Regions from separate parts of the Roseibium sp. LAB1 genome, predicted to be linked through region 2. Evidence: riboswitches for the same ligand, from Rfam matches in the RefSeq annotation. Region 2 holds a riboswitch; each other region holds the start of a gene.
What was found. Region 2 has a riboswitch for thiamine pyrophosphate ahead of thiO (glycine oxidase ThiO). Riboswitches for the same ligand answer to the same signal wherever they lie in the genome.

Region 1: another riboswitch for thiamine pyrophosphate. It lies ahead of thiM (hydroxyethylthiazole kinase); the one in region 2 lies ahead of thiO (glycine oxidase ThiO).
Region 3: another riboswitch for thiamine pyrophosphate. It lies ahead of ACYQ54_RS09215 (ABC transporter permease); the one in region 2 lies ahead of thiO (glycine oxidase ThiO).

Annotation. Positions count from the first base shown of each region.
Region 1 is NZ_BAAGIB010000001.1:914,487-920,376, reverse strand. Features, by position in the region: gene sbmA (peptide antibiotic transporter SbmA) at 1-309, shown strand, start outside; gene ACYQ54_RS04360 (DMT family transporter) at 545-1,585, shown strand; gene ACYQ54_RS04355 (hypothetical protein) at 1,812-2,219, opposite strand; gene ACYQ54_RS04350 (Lrp/AsnC ligand binding domain-containing protein) at 2,241-2,477, opposite strand; TPP riboswitch at 2,685-2,795, shown strand; gene thiM (hydroxyethylthiazole kinase) at 2,864-3,637, shown strand; gene thiD (bifunctional hydroxymethylpyrimidine kinase/phosphomethylpyrimidine kinase) at 3,674-4,480, shown strand; gene ACYQ54_RS04335 (TRAP transporter substrate-binding protein) at 4,482-5,588, shown strand.
Region 2 is NZ_BAAGIB010000004.1:360,928-366,817, reverse strand. Features, by position in the region: gene ACYQ54_RS23115 (class II aldolase/adducin family protein) at 1-694, opposite strand, end outside; gene ACYQ54_RS23110 (DUF6030 family protein) at 995-1,837, shown strand; gene ACYQ54_RS23105 (pirin family protein) at 1,806-2,741, opposite strand; gene ACYQ54_RS23100 (P-loop NTPase family protein) at 2,900-3,412, shown strand; TPP riboswitch at 3,459-3,579, shown strand; gene thiO (glycine oxidase ThiO) at 3,742-4,719, shown strand; gene thiS (sulfur carrier protein ThiS) at 4,703-4,900, shown strand; gene ACYQ54_RS23085 (thiazole synthase) at 4,906-5,679, shown strand; gene ACYQ54_RS23080 (thiamine phosphate synthase) at 5,676-5,890, shown strand, end outside.
Region 3 is NZ_BAAGIB010000001.1:1,968,522-1,974,411, reverse strand. Features, by position in the region: gene ACYQ54_RS09225 (adenylosuccinate synthase) at 1-912, shown strand, start outside; gene ACYQ54_RS09220 (hypothetical protein) at 1,178-2,944, shown strand; TPP riboswitch at 3,025-3,131, shown strand; gene ACYQ54_RS09215 (ABC transporter permease) at 3,279-4,034, shown strand; gene ACYQ54_RS09210 (ABC transporter substrate-binding protein) at 4,057-4,998, shown strand; gene rpoH (RNA polymerase sigma factor RpoH) at 5,074-5,890, opposite strand, start outside.

The DNA.
Region 1 (5,890 bases), on a different contig from region 2:
CGACACTACCTCTATTTCAATCTGGCCAGAGGCATCTACCTTCAGGCGGACAATCTGTTCACCTACTTCATCCTCGTTCCCACGATTGTCTCCGGTGCGATCACCTACGGTATTCTGCAACAGATCCTGACCGCCTTCGGCCAGGTTTCAAACTCGTTCCAGTACCTGGTCAATTCCTGGACGACGATCATCGAGCTTCTGTCCATCTACAAACGTCTGAAGGGCTTCGAAGTCTCGATTGCGGAGCGTGAACGGATGTCTCCGGAAGAACTTGCAAAGGTGCTGGCGGAAAAAGAATCCCGGCTCTGATGCATAATGTCAGGAGACGCAAGGCACGCGAAAAATGAGGTGCCGCCCGTCGGTTTGAGCGGGCGGCGTTTTTCCCGGAAGCGGACTTGCCGTCAATCCCGTTTGGTCAAATACTGAAGGCCCTTCACTTCACGCCCCGCATACTCGCATCCTGTTTGCGTGACGTTTCTTGATATGCTGCATTCGAAGGGCCAGTCGAACTGGTTCTTCCCACGGTTCATTGGACCGGTACACCGTGGGATTTGTCATTGAAAAGCCGGACCTGGAAGTTGTCATGGCGTTCTTGAGCCAGAAGTCCCGTTTTTCCGGACCTCCGGCGCCCACCGGGATGACCCGGCAGGCTCCCCTCATCGGAATATCGCTGAAAGTGGCTTCCACCATGGTATTCTTCGTCATGGCGACGGCTCTCAAGATTGCCGCGGAGCATGTGCCGATCGGTGAGCTTGTGTTCGCGCGGAATTTCTTCGGACTGTTTCCGGTGCTGATCATGGTGGCGATGCGCCGGGAGCTTGGGCTGGCTTTCAAAACGGCCAACCCACTTGGTCATCTCACCCGGGCGTCCGTCGGGCTGACGGCGATGGTCTGCGGTTTCACGGCGTTGTCCCTGCTGCCTCTGCCGGATGCGACGGCCATCGGGTTCGCATCGCCGCTCTTCGTGGTGGTGCTGGCGTTTCTTCTTCTTGGTGAAAAGGTGCGGGTCTACCGCTGGAGCGCGGTCGGTGTCGGCTTTGTCGGCATTCTGGTGGTGCTGTCGCCACATCTGGGCGATGCGGAAATAGACAACAATTCGATGATAGGTGCCTTGATCGGCGTGATGGGCGCCGGGTTTGCGGCGCTTGCCATGATCACCGTGCGCAAATTGTGCGAGACGGAACGCACGTCAACCATCGTCACCTGGTTCGCCGGAATGTCTTCGGTGCTATCGCTGCTCACGCTGCCGCTCGGCTTTCTGCTACCGGGGCAAGCGTGGATCGTGCCGGACCTGCCCACCGCCGGGCTGCTTCTGCTGATCGGTCTGGCCGGCGGTGTCGGCCAGATCCTGCTGACCCAGAGCTACCGGTTTGCCGATGCTTCCACCATTGCGCCGTTCGATTACGTCAACATGCTGTGGGCGATCATCGTCGGCTGGGTTGTCTTTAGCGAAACGCCACTGCCCGCCGTGGTGCTCGGCGCGCTGATCGTGATTGCCGCCGGCATCTTCGTCATCTACCGCGAGCACAAGCTCGGCCTGGACAGGACCAAGGCCCGCCGGGCGTCGTCGCCGTCAAAGTCTTAGGTCGAAATTTCCAGGATTACGACCTGTCCACAGTCATTCCAGACAAGTGAGGCAAAGCCGAGCGCCGATCCGGAATCCGGACTTGTTTCGCGCCATAGGCGCGGCGTTACCCGAAGAGAGAAGCGTTCGCTCCACTCACACAGATGCGCTGGATTCCGGATCTGCGCGAAGCGTTGCTGCGCTTGTCCGGAATGACGGTGGAAATGTGAAGTTTTCTATCCGGACCTTACTGCGGCTTGTACTCGAACCGTTCAACGGCGCTCTTGGTGCCGTCCTTGAAGATCAGCTGTACGCTGATCGACTGGGCCGACGCGGCTGGAAGCTCCAGATACGGCTTGTCCTTGAGTACGACGTTGGGGTTGTCCGGATCGCAGGCTTCCAGTTGCCATTCCTGGTCGATCGGGCCGTCGTTCAGTCCGTAGAAGACATAGTCGATGCCGCACTTCCAGGATTCCAGGTGCGTGAAATAGATCAGTTCCTGGCCCTGCCAGTCGCGAAAGGACACCCAGTTGGCCTTGGTGAGGTCCAGGATCTGCTTGATCTGCTCCGGCGGCATGCCTTGCGCTGATGCGGTGGTGCCGAGCGGAGCAAGGGCAAGTGTCAGGCAAAGGGCTGCTGATTTAATGAGATGCATGAAATATGTCCGGGTCTGACGTTAGAAGGCCTTGAAGGTAATGATGGTTTTGGTGTCCTGAATGCCGTCGATCGGATGGACTTTTTCGTTCACGAAATGGCCGATGTCCGATCCGTCCTCGACATAGAATTTCACCAGAAGATCGTAGTCGCCGGAGGTGGAATAGACTTCGGACGCGATTTCCGCATCGGCGATCGCGTTGGCAACCTGGTAGGTCTTGCCCAACTGGCATTTGATCATCACGAAAAACGGTACCATGGGGCGCTCCGGGCAGTTGGTGTTTGAAGTGGGTGAACGTGTCACCTGAACCATCAGCCGGGCTGTTCGGTCAGCCAGACTTGCCGGGCAACAGATTCACAAAAGCAGACTAGGACATCGCCCATCTCCTCGCGCCAGTCAATTGCCGAGTGGCCGGCCTGCACGTGCCGGGTCTTGCAATCGCGCGGACACCTTGTTAGCAGTGCAAGCATCTCATGGGGGTGCCCGGCCATGCAGGACCGGGCTGAGAGGCAGCCTGCCAACTCCTTGAACCTGATCCGGCTGATACCGGCGGAGGGATTTGAGATCATGATGCACACACCTCACCCCGCAACACGTCCTTTCCGGAATACCGGCAACGGGTTTTCCGTCACAGGAGAGCCGTCATGAGCCTTTCCGTCGCTGCGTCCACGCAGGCCCTGAGCGCCGAACAGGTCTTCACCCTTCTGGAAAGGGTGCGACAGAAAACCCCGCGCGTTCACGCCATCACAAACGCTGTCGCGCAAAGCTTCACCGCCAATGTGCTGCTTGCGCTCGGTGCCGTTCCCTCCATGACCATCGCGCGGGAGGAAGTTGCGGCTTTTGCCGGCGGGGCTGATGCGCTGCTGGTGAACCTCGGCACCCTTGACGAGGAGCGCCGTGCAGCCATTCCGCTCGCAATAGAGGCCGCCAGGACTGCCGGACGTCCGGTTTGCGTCGATCCGGTCTTCGTCAACCGGTCTCCCGTGCGCTGCGCCTATGCGCGCGAACTTATGGCCCTGAACCCGGATCTGGTGCGGCTCAATCCGGAAGAACTCACCGCTCTCTTGCCGGAGCGGGCGGATGCCGATGCATTGATCGAGGCCGGAACGGTTTTTGCCGTGACCGGCCCCGAAGACAGGGTCGAAAGCCGCGGTGAGGATTTTCTGCTGCGCAACGGCGATCCGCTGATGTCACGCGTGACAGCCACCGGCTGCGCAGGCGGTGCGGTTCTGGCAGCGTTTCTCAGTGTCGAAAAGGACCGGGCGCTGGCGGCCGCTTGCGGACTGTCCGTCTTCAACATCGCCGGCGAAATCGCAGCCGGCCGGGCAGGTGGGCCGGGCACTCTCGTGCCCGAATTGCTTGACGCGCTGTTTTCCCTAACCGACCGCGACATTGAAGCCCGTCTCAAGACCGGCTGACGCAGGCTCAGCCGCATTTACACCCAGGAGGCTTTCATGACCGCAATCGCGGTGACCATTGCAGGATCGGATTCCGGTGGCGGAGCCGGCATTCAGGCAGATCTCAAGACCTTTTCCGCCAACGGCGTCTTCGGTGCCAGCGTCATTGCGGCGCTAACGGCGCAGAACACGCTTGGTGTCAGCGCCATTCATGACGTTCCACCGGACTTCGTGCGGGCCCAGATGACGGCGGTCTTCTCCGATCTTGCAGTTACGGCAACCAAGATCGGCATGCTGTCACGCGTTGATACGATCGAGGTGGTGGCGGAGGGACTAAAGGTACTTGAGACGGGCCCGGTCGTGCTTGACCCTGTGATGGTGGCCGCTTCCGGTGACCCCTTGCTGGCGGACAGTGCGGTGGACACGTTGATCGCCCTGCTGCTGCCTCTGGCGGATATCGTTACACCGAACCTTCATGAAGCAGCCCGCATGCTGCAGGGCGAGGTTGCGGCGGATGAAGCCCAGATGCACGCACAGGCAGAGCGTCTGCTCGGTCTTGGCGCCAACGCGGTTCTGCTCAAGGGCGGACACGGGGCAGGGGCGAAAAGCGCGGATCTCCTGCTGGACCGCGAAGGCAATGCAGTCTGGCTGCGGTCCGACCGGATCAAGACAGACAACACCCATGGCACCGGCTGTACCCTGTCGTCGGCAATTGCCTCGGGTCTTGCCAAGGGGCAAGGCATGGAAGAGGCCGTGAAGTCCGCCAAATCCTACATTCAGGCCGCGATAGCTGCTGCCGATACGCTTCACATTGGCAGTGGTCACGGGCCTGTTCATCATTTCCACGCGTTCTGGAGCAAGTGAGATGACCGATCAGCCAATGACCAAAACCGGACAGATCAGCCGCAGAGGGCTTCTGGGGGCATCCGCCGCTGCCGGGGCAAGCGCATTGGCTGCCCCTGCGGTGGCGCAGGAGCAGGCGACGCTGGAATGGAAGATGGTCACCTCCTGGCCGAAAAACCTGCCGGGGCCTGGGGTCACGGCGCAGCGGATTGCAGACCGGATCGAACTGATGTCCGGTGGACGGCTGCGCGTCCGGCTTTATGCCGCTGGTGAACTGGTGCCGGCTCTGGGCGTGTTCGAGGCGGTTTCCGCAGGCACGGCGCAGATGGCGCATACGGCCTCTTTTTTCTGGCAGGGCAAGATCCCGGCTTCGGTCTATTTCACGGCGATACCCTTCGGCCTTCTGCCGCATGAGCACATCACCTGGATAGAGCAGGGCGGCGGCCAGGCGCTTTGGGACGAGCTTTATGCCCCCTTCGGGCTGCGACCCGTAATGGCCGGGAACACCGGTGTCCAGATGGGCGGCTGGTTCAAGCGCGAGATCAACACGCTGGACGACCTCAAGGGGCTGAAGATCCGCATGCCGGGCCTGGGCGGTGAAGTGATGCACCGGCTCGGGGCAACCCCTGTCAGTCTGCCACCCGGCGAATTGTTCCAGGCACTGGATAGCGGCGTGCTGGATGCGACGGAATTCCTGGGGCCATGGTCGGACCGGGCAATGGGATTCCAGAAAGCTGCCAAATCCTATTACACGCCCGGCTTCCATGAGCCCAATGGCACCGGCGAAGCGCTGTTCAACAAGGTGGCGCTGGAAGGCCTGCCGGAAGATCTTCGCGCGATCATTCTGGAAGCCTGCAAAGCCGAAAACGGCCGGTCGCTTGCCGAAAGCGAATGGGAAAATGCCGGCGCCCTGAAGCTCCTGCAGGAAGAAGACGGCGTCACCGTTCGCTCTTATCCCGATGATGTGCTGGATGCGCTGCGGGAGACCGCGGCAGTCGTGCTGGCGGAATTTGCGAGCAAGGATGCGCTCAGTCAGAGGATCTACGAAAGCCATATGGCTGCCAGAGCCCGTCTGGCCCCCTGGAGCGACGTTGCCATGCGCCGTTTCCTGGAAGCCCGGGACGGTTAGACCGGCCACTCCAGGCCGCCGACAGGACTGCTAATGGATCCCGAGATGATCTTTGCGCGCGAACCGGTGCAACCTGCCGGTTCGCAGCTTGCAACCGGTCAGCCTGTCATTCCGGAATCACGCGTGAAACAAACGCATCAGGCGCAGTAAAACTTCCTGACAAAGTGTCAGCGCAAGCCTCCAGCTTGAAGTGCCGTAGTGCGCGGATCGACATTCCGTTAGGAAAGGTGATTGGCGTTTTTACCAAGGAATTTCAAAGGACTTGTCCTACAAGCGATCCACATTCCGTGGCGAAACCTGTG
Region 2 (5,890 bases):
TTGGCAGTTCGAAGGCAGCCGTCTGGCCGTCTTCAAGTTCGTTTGTCTGTTTTCCGTACGTTTTGAATTTTTTCAAGATCGCGGTCATTTCATCCCCGTCCAGTATCACAGGCTCGCCAAGGAGAAGGGCCGATAGATACTGGTCCGCCAGATCTTCCACGCCTTCCGCGGTCGAAAGTGCCTTTTGCAAGGTTGCGCCGCCGGCAATCTGTCCGTGGTTCGCAAGCAGGCAGGCGTTCCTGTCGCCCAGGGCGGCAATCATCGCTTCGGACAAATCCTTGGTTCCGAAGGTGGCATAGTGGGCGCATTCGATGCGGTCACCGCCGGCAAGCGCCACCATATAGTGAAACGCGGGTATGCCGCGTCGATGGCAGGACAGGGCGGTTGCGCGGGGGCTGTGGCAATGCACCACCGCACCGCAGTCCGGCTTCGCCAGATAGAAGTCGAGATGCATCCGCCATTCGGAAGACGGCAGCGTCTCTCCGCGGTAGCAGCCGTTCATGTCAAGCGCGACGATCATGTCTTCGGTCAGATTTTCATAGGGCGTTCCAGATGGTGTCACCAAAAAACCGGATTCGATGCGTGCACTGACATTTCCGGATGTGCCTTTCGTCAACCCGAGACGGGGCAGGGCGCGGGCAGTCTCTATAATCGCGCGGCGCAGGTCGGGTGTGTCGCCTGGAAAGGTGGGCATTCAGGGTCTCATCGGGTTCGGTTCGGGCGCGAGTATTTCGTTTCACTGCGCGACCGTTGAAGCGGCGCTTACATGACAGGTATCCGGTTGCCTTTTCAAGGTATTGGTTTGATAAAACCCGAGCCTTGGACCAAACGGTCGAGGATCGCGGTATTAAGGGACTGAATGGCGGGTTTAGCAGACAAGCTCAGGCATTTGCTTGGATCGGCTGCAGTGTCGGCAGACCGGACGGGCAGGGGCAGGCAATCCAGGCCGAGGCCAGGGCGTCGTTCAACGGGACCGCGCTGGGCCGAACCGGACATGGAAACGCTGTCGGAAGGCGCCAAGACCGAGAGGGCAGACCAATCGCCACATGTCCCCAGGTCTCGCAACCGCCCGTTCGTGACGCCGTACTACATCTGGGGAACTCTCGCGCTTCTGGCTGCCGGTTTCGCTGGTGGCGGGCTGATCCTGCACGTTGCCCAACAGAGTAACGAAGACAGTGCCCAGTCATCGCCATTGGTGCCGGACCCGCTTTCGTCGCTGCAGGCTCCGGCCAAGGAAGTGCTGCTGGCTCCGGAACCGGAACTGTCCGCGGAGCTGAAGCGCAGCTTTTTGGGGCAGCCTGACCAACTCTGTGACGAGCTGAGATCACTGGGATTGGGAAATCCCGGTTGGCGCCGGGCACCATTCAGTGCGGACCGTTGGCAATGTGCCTCCGATCTTGTGCCCCTGACCACGCCGAGCGTCGACTATGGCTCGACAACTCTCTTCTTCCTGCTGCGTGGACCTTCGGAAAACAGGATCGACTATTTGCGACTGAAGCTGGTGGTGGAAGATCCCCGCCAGATGCAGATCGGACTGGATGCGGTCTGGCTGGTAATCGACGCCCTGGCTGTTCGCTATGGCTGGACAGTGCCGGAAGTGTTCCGTGAGGCTGTTTCCGGTTTCAGGCAGCTTGAGACAACCCATCGAGGTGTACGGCTATCGGTTGCACCGGAGGATCCCAATTTGACGGGTGATCCGCTGGCCAGCCAGCGTCTCAACATCATTCTGGACTTTGGCGAGCCGGATCTGATCCGGCCCGCTGACAGGTTTGAAAAAGCGCCCCCTCTGGAAAGCGGCTGGAGTGTCAGGGCCCCGGACGCTCAGGCAGGGGAATGAACTCTTCCGCGTCACCGGGAACGGTGTCAAAACGGCCGAGCCGCCAGTCTTCCTTGGCCTGCTCGATGCGCTCTTTTGATGAAGACACGAAGTTCCACCAGATATAGCGGCGGCCATCCATCGGTTCACCTCCAAGCACAACGAACCTTGCTGGAAAAGGCGCGGTGTTTTCGATCACCAGATGGTCACCCGGTTTGAACACCAGTAGTTGGGCCGGATCGAAGGTCTGGCCGGCGATGGTGATCTGGCCCGCGACCGTATAAAGGCCGCGTTCCTCCCATCCGGCATCCAGCGGTATTTTCGCCCCCGGTTCCAGCGAGATGTCGGCATAGAACATGTCCGAGGCTGTCTTGACGGGGGCCTTGTGTCCGTAGAGGTCGCCGGCGATCAGTTTGACCGTGGCGCCCTTGTCGGAAAACTCCGGCTGTTCCTCGGTGCCGTGATGCTGGAAGGTCGGGTCGGTCTCTTCCAGGTGTTTAGGCAAGGCCACCCAGCTCTGCAGGCCGAACAGGGGACGTTTTTCCTGCAGGCGTTCCGGCCTCTCACGTTCGGAATGCACGATGCCCTTGCCGGCGCTCATCCAGTTCAGAGCACCGGGGGCAATCGCAATCTCCGTTCCGAGGCTGTCACGATGATACATCTCTCCTTCGAAGAGATAGGTCACGGTTGCCAACCCGATGTGAGGATGCGGGCGGACATCAATGCCGCCACCCACCAGCAGTTCGGCAGGACCCATCTGGTCGAAGAAAATGAACGGACCCACCATCCGGCGCCTGGCGGATGGCAAGGCGCGCCTTACGGAAAAACCGCCGAGATCGGAAGTTCGCGGTACGATGATCGTCTCGATCGGGTCACAGCTTGCAGCATTTCCCGCCACGGGATCAGGGGTATTCAACCAGCTCATCTGCCTCTCCATCAAAGAATATGCCGTCTTGCAATCTAGATAGGGCTGGAGGAGCTGAGGTGTCCATTGAACAGTCTGTTTCGGTTTTTCATCCGCTGCGCAATCTGTATAACGACCGGCCCTTCCTGGTTTTTGTTTGGTGCGACATGAAACGCGTGATGATTGTTGGAGGCCCGGGCTCGGGCAAAAGCACGCTTGCCGTTGCCCTGGGCCAGAAAACCGGACTGCCGGTCTATCATATGGATAAGATCCACTACCGTTCCGGTTGGAATGAACGGACGCGGGAAGAGAAAGACCGGATGACGCATGAGGTCCATCTGAAGGATGCCTGGATCTTCGAAGGCGGCCATTCAAGTACTTACGCGGAGCGTGTCGAACGCGCCGACACCTTCATCTGGCTTGACGTTCCGGTCCTGCGCCGCATTTTTCGGGTGCTGAAGCGGTCAGTGAAATACCACGGACAGAGCAGGCCGGACCTGGCAGAAGGTTGCCCCGAGCAGTTCAACTGGCAAACCATCGAGTTTCTGAGCTTCATATGGCGAACCAGACACTCGGCCAGAGCCAAGCTGGAGCGCATCTACCGCGAACCTCCGCACCATCTGACAGTCCATCGTCTTCGGACCCTTGCCGAGATCGACGACTTTCTGGCTGATTGTCAGGAACAGGGCTGAAGACCGTCCGGTCTCTTGACAGTTGCACCCGACGAGCGGCACAACAGGGGCTCACCCGGGGGGCCTCGACAAGGGGCTGAGATACTGCTGGCGCGACCGCGCAGTGCAGGGACCCGACGAACCTGATCCAGGTCATGCTGGCGAAGGGAAGGTGTTCTCGGCCAGGTGCAGTTGCTACCGCAATGCGTCACCCACGGCCACCTTCCCGAACTGAATGACCGAACAGCAGGACCAGAACCGGTCCGTGCGAAGAGGCGTTGAATGCTGGCGGTCCACACAAACCCCCGCTGCAGCGAGCAACTGACGTTCTCCCAGGGGGAGGGGGCGGAATGAAAATCGGCGTCAAAGGGGCCGGTGTCGCTGGTTTGGCGCTTGCGCATGAGCTTGTCACGCGCGGTGCGCAGGTCGAACTGCTGGAAAAGCATCAGGACCTGTCAGCCAGTGCGTCCTGGCTCGCAGGTGGCATGCTGGCCCCGTGGTGTGAAAGGGAAAATGCCGAAGAAGATGTCCTGCGGTTCGGACGGTCCTCGATCAGTTGGTGGGGTGAGGTTCTGCCGGGGCACGTGCGGCGTAACGGAACATTGGTTGTGGCTGCCCCGCGTGATGCCGGCGAACTGAGCCGATTTGCCTCCCGGACCAGTGGCTTTACCTGGCTCGACCGTGAGGCGCTGGGCACACTTGAGCCGGATCTTGCAGGTCGATTTGCGAAGGGGCTCTATTTCGCCGAAGAAGCCCATATCGATCCGCGTCAGGCCCTCAAGTCATTGCGGGCAAAGGTCTCTGAAAGCGGCGCGCGGGTCAGATTCGGGACACAGGATTTCACCTCGGCAGCTGATCTTGTCGTCGATTGTACGGGAATGGCCTCTCCGGATCCGAACCTTCGTCCTGTTCGAGGTGAAATGCTGATCCTGCATGCACCGGATGTCACACTTTCGCGGCCCGTGCGCTTTCTGCATCCCCGTATCCCGGTCTATGTGGTGCCTCGCGACAACGGGGTTTTTATGGTCGGAGCAACGATGATCGAAAGCAGCGACCGGGGCCCGGTCAGTGTCCGCTCCACCATGGAACTTCTCAACGCCGCCTATAGCCTGCATCCGGGTTTTGCAGAAGCCAAGATCATCGAAACCGGTGCAGGCCTGCGCCCAGCCTATCCCGACAACCTTCCCCGTCTCGCCTGGACAGGCAAGACGCTGTCCTTGAACGGCTTTTACCGGCACGGCTTTCTGCTTGCCCCGCATTTTGCCATCGAGGCAGCAAGCGGGATCATGCAACATCTTCAGGAGAAGAGCCTTGAATCTAACCATTAACGGCGAACCGCAGGAGGTTGCCAGTGCGACGCTGGCAGCTCTTCTGGAGGAACTGGCCTATGACCATGAATTCCTTGCCACAGCCCGCAACGGCGATCTGGTGAGCGCTGATGAGAGGGGCGATTGCGTCCTGCAGGCTGGCGACCGCATCGAGATCCTGTCGCCGATGCAGGGAGGATAACGCTCTTGCTGAATTTCTATGGTGAAGCAGTCGCCTCCAGGTTCTTGCTCGGGACAGCGCAATATCCGTCTCCGCAGATTTTGGCCGAGGCTGTGAAGGCCTCTGGCGCTCAAATTCTGACAGTGTCCCTACGGCGCGAGACGGCTGGCAGCGGCGCCGGTGGCCGGTTCTGGGACCTCATCCGAGAGCTTCAGGTCAAGGTGTTGCCGAACACCGCTGGTTGCCACTCGGTGAAAGAAGCCGTGACGACGGCCAGGATGGCACGGGATCTCTTCGCAACAGACTGGATCAAGCTGGAAGTGATCGGTCATCACGACAGTCTTCAGCCGGATGTCTTCGGCCTTGTGGAAGCTGCCCGTATTCTGACTGAAGACGGCTTCAAGGTGTTTCCCTACACGACGGACGATATTGTCGTCGGCGAACGGTTGCTTGAGGCGGGCTGCCAGGTGTTGATGCCCTGGTGCGCCCCGATCGGTTCGGCGAGGGGGCCGGTCAATCCGGATGGCCTCAGAGCCTATCGCAGCCATTTCAGCGGAGTTCCGCTGGTGGTGGATGCAGGCCTTGGCCGTCCGTCTCATGCCGCAACGGTTCTTGAACTCGGGTTCGATGCGGTGCTGCTGAATACGGCCGTCGCAAAGTCCGGAGACCCTGTCGCCATGGCAAGGGCTTTCGCCCAGGCAATTGAAGCCGGACGGCTGGCCTATGAAGCACAACCCCTGGAACCCCGCGACATGGCGGTTCCCTCTACCCCGGTTCTTGGAATGGCGGTTTTCGAATGAAACTTGATCCCTTTTACCTCATTGTTGACAGTTCAGACTGGATCGCGCGGTTGATACCGCTCGGCGTCAAACTGGTCCAGTTGCGCATCAAGGACGCGGCGGATGACATCCTGCGCAAGGAAATCGCAGCATCAAAGATCGTTTGCGAGAAATACGGCTGCCAGCTTGTCGTAAACGACTATTGGCAACTGGCGATCGAACAGGGGTGCGA
Region 3 (5,890 bases), on a different contig from region 2:
GGCACCACCAAGCGCGGCATCGGTCCGGCATATGAAGACAAGGTCGGCCGTCGTGCCATCCGTCTGATGGATCTGAAGAACCTTGCCACGCTGCCGGCCAAGATCGATCGTCTGCTGACGCACCACAATGCGCTGCGCCGCGGCCTCGGTCAGGAAGAAGTGTCCGCACAGGCGATCTATGACGAACTCGCCAGCATCGCCGACAAGGTGCTGCCCTATATGGACAAGGTCTGGTACCTGCTGGACGAGCAGCGCCGCCAGGGTAAGCGGATCCTGTTTGAGGGCGCCCAGGGTGCGCTTCTGGACATCGACCATGGCACCTATCCGTTCGTGACCTCTTCCAACACCGTTGCCGGCCAGGCCGCAACGGGCTGCGGCCTCGGCCCGGGTTCGATCAATTACGTGCTCGGCATCACCAAGGCCTACACCACCCGTGTTGGCGAAGGCCCGTTCCCGACCGAGCTGAATGACGAAGTCGGCGAGTTCCTGGGCACGCGCGGGCATGAATTCGGCACGGTGACCGGCCGCCGCCGCCGCTGTGGCTGGTTCGACGCGGTTCTGGTACGCCAGACCGTCTGCACCTCCGGCATCAACGGCATTGCGCTGACCAAGCTGGATGTTCTGGACGGCCTTGATGAAATCAAGATCTGCATCGGCTACGAGCTGGACGGCGAACGGATCGACTATCTGCCCGCCTCGCAGGGCGCGCAGGAACGGGTCAAGCCGATCTACGAAAGCCTGCCGGGCTGGAAGGAATCGACCGAAGGGGCCCGGACATGGGCCGATCTGCCGGCCCAGGCGATCAAATATGTGCGTCATGTCGAAGAACTGATCGGTGCTCCGGTGGCTCTTCTGTCGACAAGTCCGGAACGGGACGACACAATTCTTGTGCAGAATCCCTTCCAGGATTGAGATCTGTGACGTTAAAAGCACATTATTAAGGACTGAGGTTGCGTGCTGCGAATCACCGCACGCAACCACCGCTCGTTTTCGGCGTTCCATGTGTGTGCCGAGCAAACAAATCTGTGTTAGGAAAAGGGTACTGTGAGGGTCTCTGTCGCGGCAAAGATATTGAAGAAATAGCACCGGTTTTCGAAAAACTTGCTATAAGCCTGAGAATGAAACGAAATCTCGGGCCCGCAGAACAGATCCTTGCAGTCGGCCGGTAGGCAGGAAGATGGCTGATTACTATTCAATTCTGAAGAAAACGATCGCGTCTTTACCTGAAAACAATGGTGCTGCACGCAGAAGCGTTTACAGCCGTGCGCGCAATGCCATCGTCAATCAGCTGAAAGCCTATGAGCCGCCGCTGGCGCCGTCCGAAATTACGGCGGAGCAGCTGCGACTTGAAGAAGCCATCCGCAAGGTGGAAGCGGAAGCCGCGCGCGAAAGCCTCGGTCTCAGCCCGACAGTTCCGAAGGTGGAGGCTCCCGCCCCCGCGCCGGAGGTTTCGGCACCGCCTGTGACACCGCCGCCGTCCGAGCCGGCTGCAGAAGTCGCGCCGGAAGCTCCCGCGCCGCAGGAGCCAGAAGCCGCACCTGCGCCGGCTGATGACACCCCGGCGCCTTCGCCGCTGAAGGAAACCCTGACACAGGCCGAAGCGCTTGGCACCGCTGCCAGCCAGGCCGTTCACAACGCAAAGGAAGCTGCCGATCCGTCTGCAGTGCCCCAGCGCCAGGAGCCGTCGTTTGGTGGGTCGACGCAACCGGAACAGGCTGATGACGGTCTGTTCGAAACTGCTGAAAGCGCCACCGCAACTGTTTCCGTCGACCAACCCTACCAAGCCGGCGAGACCGGGAAGGTCAAGGATGAACCGGCACCGAAGAAAGACCGCGCCAAGCGGTCCAAGCCGAGCGCTTCCGAGGCCCTGCGCGGTGAGTCGTCCGGTAACCGCACCGTCCCGATTGCAATCGCTGCCGGCTTCCTGCTGCTGGTGCTTCTGGCGGCCGCAGCCTACTTCCTGATGCCCGCTGGCGATCAGACTGCGGACAGCGGCAATGTGCCCGCCGCGTCCTCTACGCAAACGGCTTCCGAAGCCGAGCCGGTCACCACCCCTGAGCCTTCGACGTCTGCGTCGGTCGGGGAGGGCGAAGAGCCTTCCAAAAACACCGACCGCCTGTTGAACGACGGCGAGACGGATGTGGTTGCCCCGGACGCGCGTACCGTGACCACCACGACCATCACGGGCCAGGCCGATACGCCTGCGGCCACGGAAACTCCTCAGGTCGACGCGCCAGCGGCCGTGACACCCACGCCGTCCCAGCCGTCCATCGTGACGAGTGCCGAAAACGACCAGACACCGGCTGCGGCCGATAGTCCGGTCGCGGTGCCGGAAGACAACCTGTCGGCTATTTCTCCTGACGAGACTGCGCCCGCTCCGTCCGCTGCGGCGGCGGATCCTTCGGTGCAGCGCTCCATTCTCTATGAAGAGGGCGAAGAATCCGGCGGCGCCGGTACTGCGGCGCAAGGCGCTGTCGTCTGGGGTGTCGATGAAGAAACCAATCTGGACGGCAAGGCTCTTGCGGTCCTGAGTGCGTCCGTCGAAATCCCCGAACGGGATGTGAAAGTCGACATTCGTATCAAGCCTAATGACGATAACTCTCTGCCGGCCAGCCATCTCGTCGAGATCAAGTACGAGTTTCCGGAAAATTTTGCTGCGGGTGATGTCGTCAACGTTCCGGGTCTGGTCATGAAACCTACGGAAGAAGCCCGCGGCGATGCGCTGATCGGAGCGTCGGTGAAGGTGTCTCCGGGCTTTTTCTGGATTGCCCTGTCCAGCCTGCCGAACGAGCAGCAACGCAATCTCGCCCTTCTGCGTGAGCGCGGCTGGATCGACATTCCGATGCTTTATGAAAACGGCAAACGCGGCATCCTGACCCTGGAAAAGGGTACGGCCGGTGCGGATGCCGTCGAAAAGGCAATCACGGCCTGGCAAGCCGGCTAAGCGTCAATTGCCTCGTTTGAAAATCTGAAAAAGCCGCTTCACAGCGGCTTGCCTTTTTCTGTCACATTGGGCATGGTCCGCCTTGGTCCGAGGGGTGTTCCGGTTACCGGAGCTGAGATGGCGTGATGCCGAACCCTTAGAACCTGATCCGGGTCATGCCGGCGAAGGGACGGAATCCTTAGCCTATTCCCGGATCTCCATTGTCATTTTCGGTTTGTCCGAAGACGGGAGATCCTATGCGTATTTGTCTGCGACCGCAGCCGTGGCTGCAAATCCGACTGCCGATATCGGCTCCCAGGCGTTTCCGTTGGCGCATTGCAACGGGGCGTGTCGGATGATGTTTTTTCTGAAAGCCGTTGCCAGGTCCGTGTTCGGCCTGCTGCTGACCGTTGCGATCTGGGCGGCCATCGTCCATGTGTTCGATACCCAGCACTACATCCTTCCCGGACCGGACCGCGTCTTTACAGCCTTTGTCAAACACGCGGGCTTCCTGCTGCACCATGCCGGCATCACCGCCTTTGAAACAGTGCTCGGGTTTGTGCTCGGGGCTGCGGCGGGGGCACTGCTTTCCGTGCTGTTGTGGCTGTTTCCGGTCGCTGCAAGGCTTGCCATGCCACCCATTCTGGTTACGCAGGCCCTGCCTGTGTTCGCAATCGCGCCGATCCTGGTTCTCTGGCTCGGTTTCGGGCTTGCGTCCAAGATCGTCGTCATCATCCTGGTCATCTTTTTCACGGTCACATCGACCTTCTTCGACGGTCTGCAGCGGCTGGACCAGGGGTTGTGTGATCTTGCCCGGCTTTACCGTCTGTCACGCGTGAAGGAACTCTGGTTCTTCCGCCTGCCGTCAGGCCTGCCGGCGTTTGCATCCGGTCTGCGCGTTGCCGCTGTATTTGCCCCCATGGGGGCGATCATCGGCGAATGGGCGGGGGCGAAGGGTGGCCTTGCCTTCATCATGCTTCAAAGCAGCAACCGGATGCAGGCGGACATGATGTTCGCCGCCCTGATCCTTCTCGCGGCCATGGTGCTGATCATGCGCTTTGTCGTGAACCATCTCACCCGACTTCTAGTTCCCTGGCAGCCGCTCAGCTAGCTGCCGTCCAACGGAGGACCTCATGAAAAAACAAATTCTGTCTCTCGTGCTCGCCGCCGGGTTGCTGGCATCCGGCCCGGCTCAGGCCAGTGAAAAACTCACCCTGCTGCTCGACTGGTTCATCAATCCGGATCACGCGCCGCTGGTGACTGCGCAGACCATGGGCTTCTTCGAAGCTGAAGGTCTCGACGTGGAGATTATCGAACCCGCGGATCCGGCGATGCCGCCGAAGCTGGTGGCGGCCGGGCAGGGCGATATCGCGGTCTCCTATCAGCCGACGCTTCATGCGCAGATCGAGGAAGAGCTGCCGCTGAAATGGATCGGCACGCTGGTCGAAACACCGCTTAATTCGCTGATCGTGCTCAAGGATGGTCCCATTCAGGAGCTGAAGGATCTGAAGGGCAAGAGTGTCGGTTTTTCCGTGTCGGGCTTCGAGGATGCTATGCTTGGCCAGATGCTGCGCTCGGCCGGTTTGACCATGGACGATGTCGAGCTGGTCAACGTCAATTTCGCGCTGTCGGGTTCCCTGCTTGCCGGGCAGGTGGATGCGGTCATTGGCGCTTATCGCAATTTCGAGCTGACGCAGCTCGAAATCGAAGGCAAACCGGGCAAGGCTTTCTATCCCGAAGAAAACGGTGTGCCGATCTTTGATGAGCTGATCTATGTCGTCAACAAGGACAAGACGGACGATCCACGCTTCGCGAAGTTTCTGGCGGCTGTGGAAGCGGCAACCATCTATCTGAGCAACCATCCGGAAAAAGCCTGGAATGCTTTTGTCGAAGCGTATCCGAACCTCAACGACGAGCTGAACAGGCGCGCCTGGTTCGACACCTTGCCGCGTTTTGCAAAGCGCCCGGCCGCACTCGACGAAGGCCGTTACCAGCGCTTTGCCGAGTTCATGGCCGAAGCCGGCCTGATCAGCAAGGTCGTGCCGGTGGAAAGCTACACAGCCGAAATCCGCTGAGTAGACGTCTCAGGCAAAAGAAAAGCGCTGGAGCCAGGCTTCAGCGCTTTTTTTGTTTCTCTATGGCAGCGTGTCTCAGGCGGCAGGCTGGTCCATGGTGCGGGCGCTGTTGCGCACGGCTTTCTGAACCTTCTCGAACGCGCGGACTTCAATCTGGCGCACACGTTCACGGCTGACACCGAACTCGCCAGAAAGGTCTTCCAGCGTCATCGGGTCTTCCGAGAGGCGGCGCGCTTCGAAGATGCGGCGTTCGCGCTCGTTGAGGACATCCATTGCGTCGTTCAGCATCTTGCGACGCATGTCCAGCTCTTCCTGATTGGCGAGCAGGGTTTCCTGACTGTCGCTTTCATCGACTAGCCAGTCCTGCCATTCGCCGGCATCGGCTTCCGCGCGCACGGGTGCGTTCAGGCTGGCATCACCGCCGAGACGGCGGTTCATGGACACCACTTCCTCCTCGGACACACCGAGCTTGGTGGCAATTTCCGATACCTGATGCGGCTTCAGATCGCCCTCGTCCAGCGCCTGGATCTTGCCCTTGAGGCGACGCAGGTTGAAGAACAGGCGTTTCTGATTGGCTGTGGTCCCCATTTTCACGAGGGACCATGACCTCAGGATGTATTCCTGGATGGCTGCCTTGATCCACCACATGGCATAGGTCGCGAGTCGGAAACCCTTGTCCGGCTCAAAGCGCTTGACCGCTTGCATCAGGCCGACATTGCCTTCGGAGACGACTTCTCCGATCGGCAGGCCGTAACCGCGGTAACCCATGGCAATCTTGGCAACGAGGCGTAGATGGGAATTGACCAGGCGTTCGGCAGCTTCAGGATCCTCATGCTCTTTATAGCGCTTGGCGAGCATGTACTCTTCCTGTGGCTGAAGCATCGGAAACTTG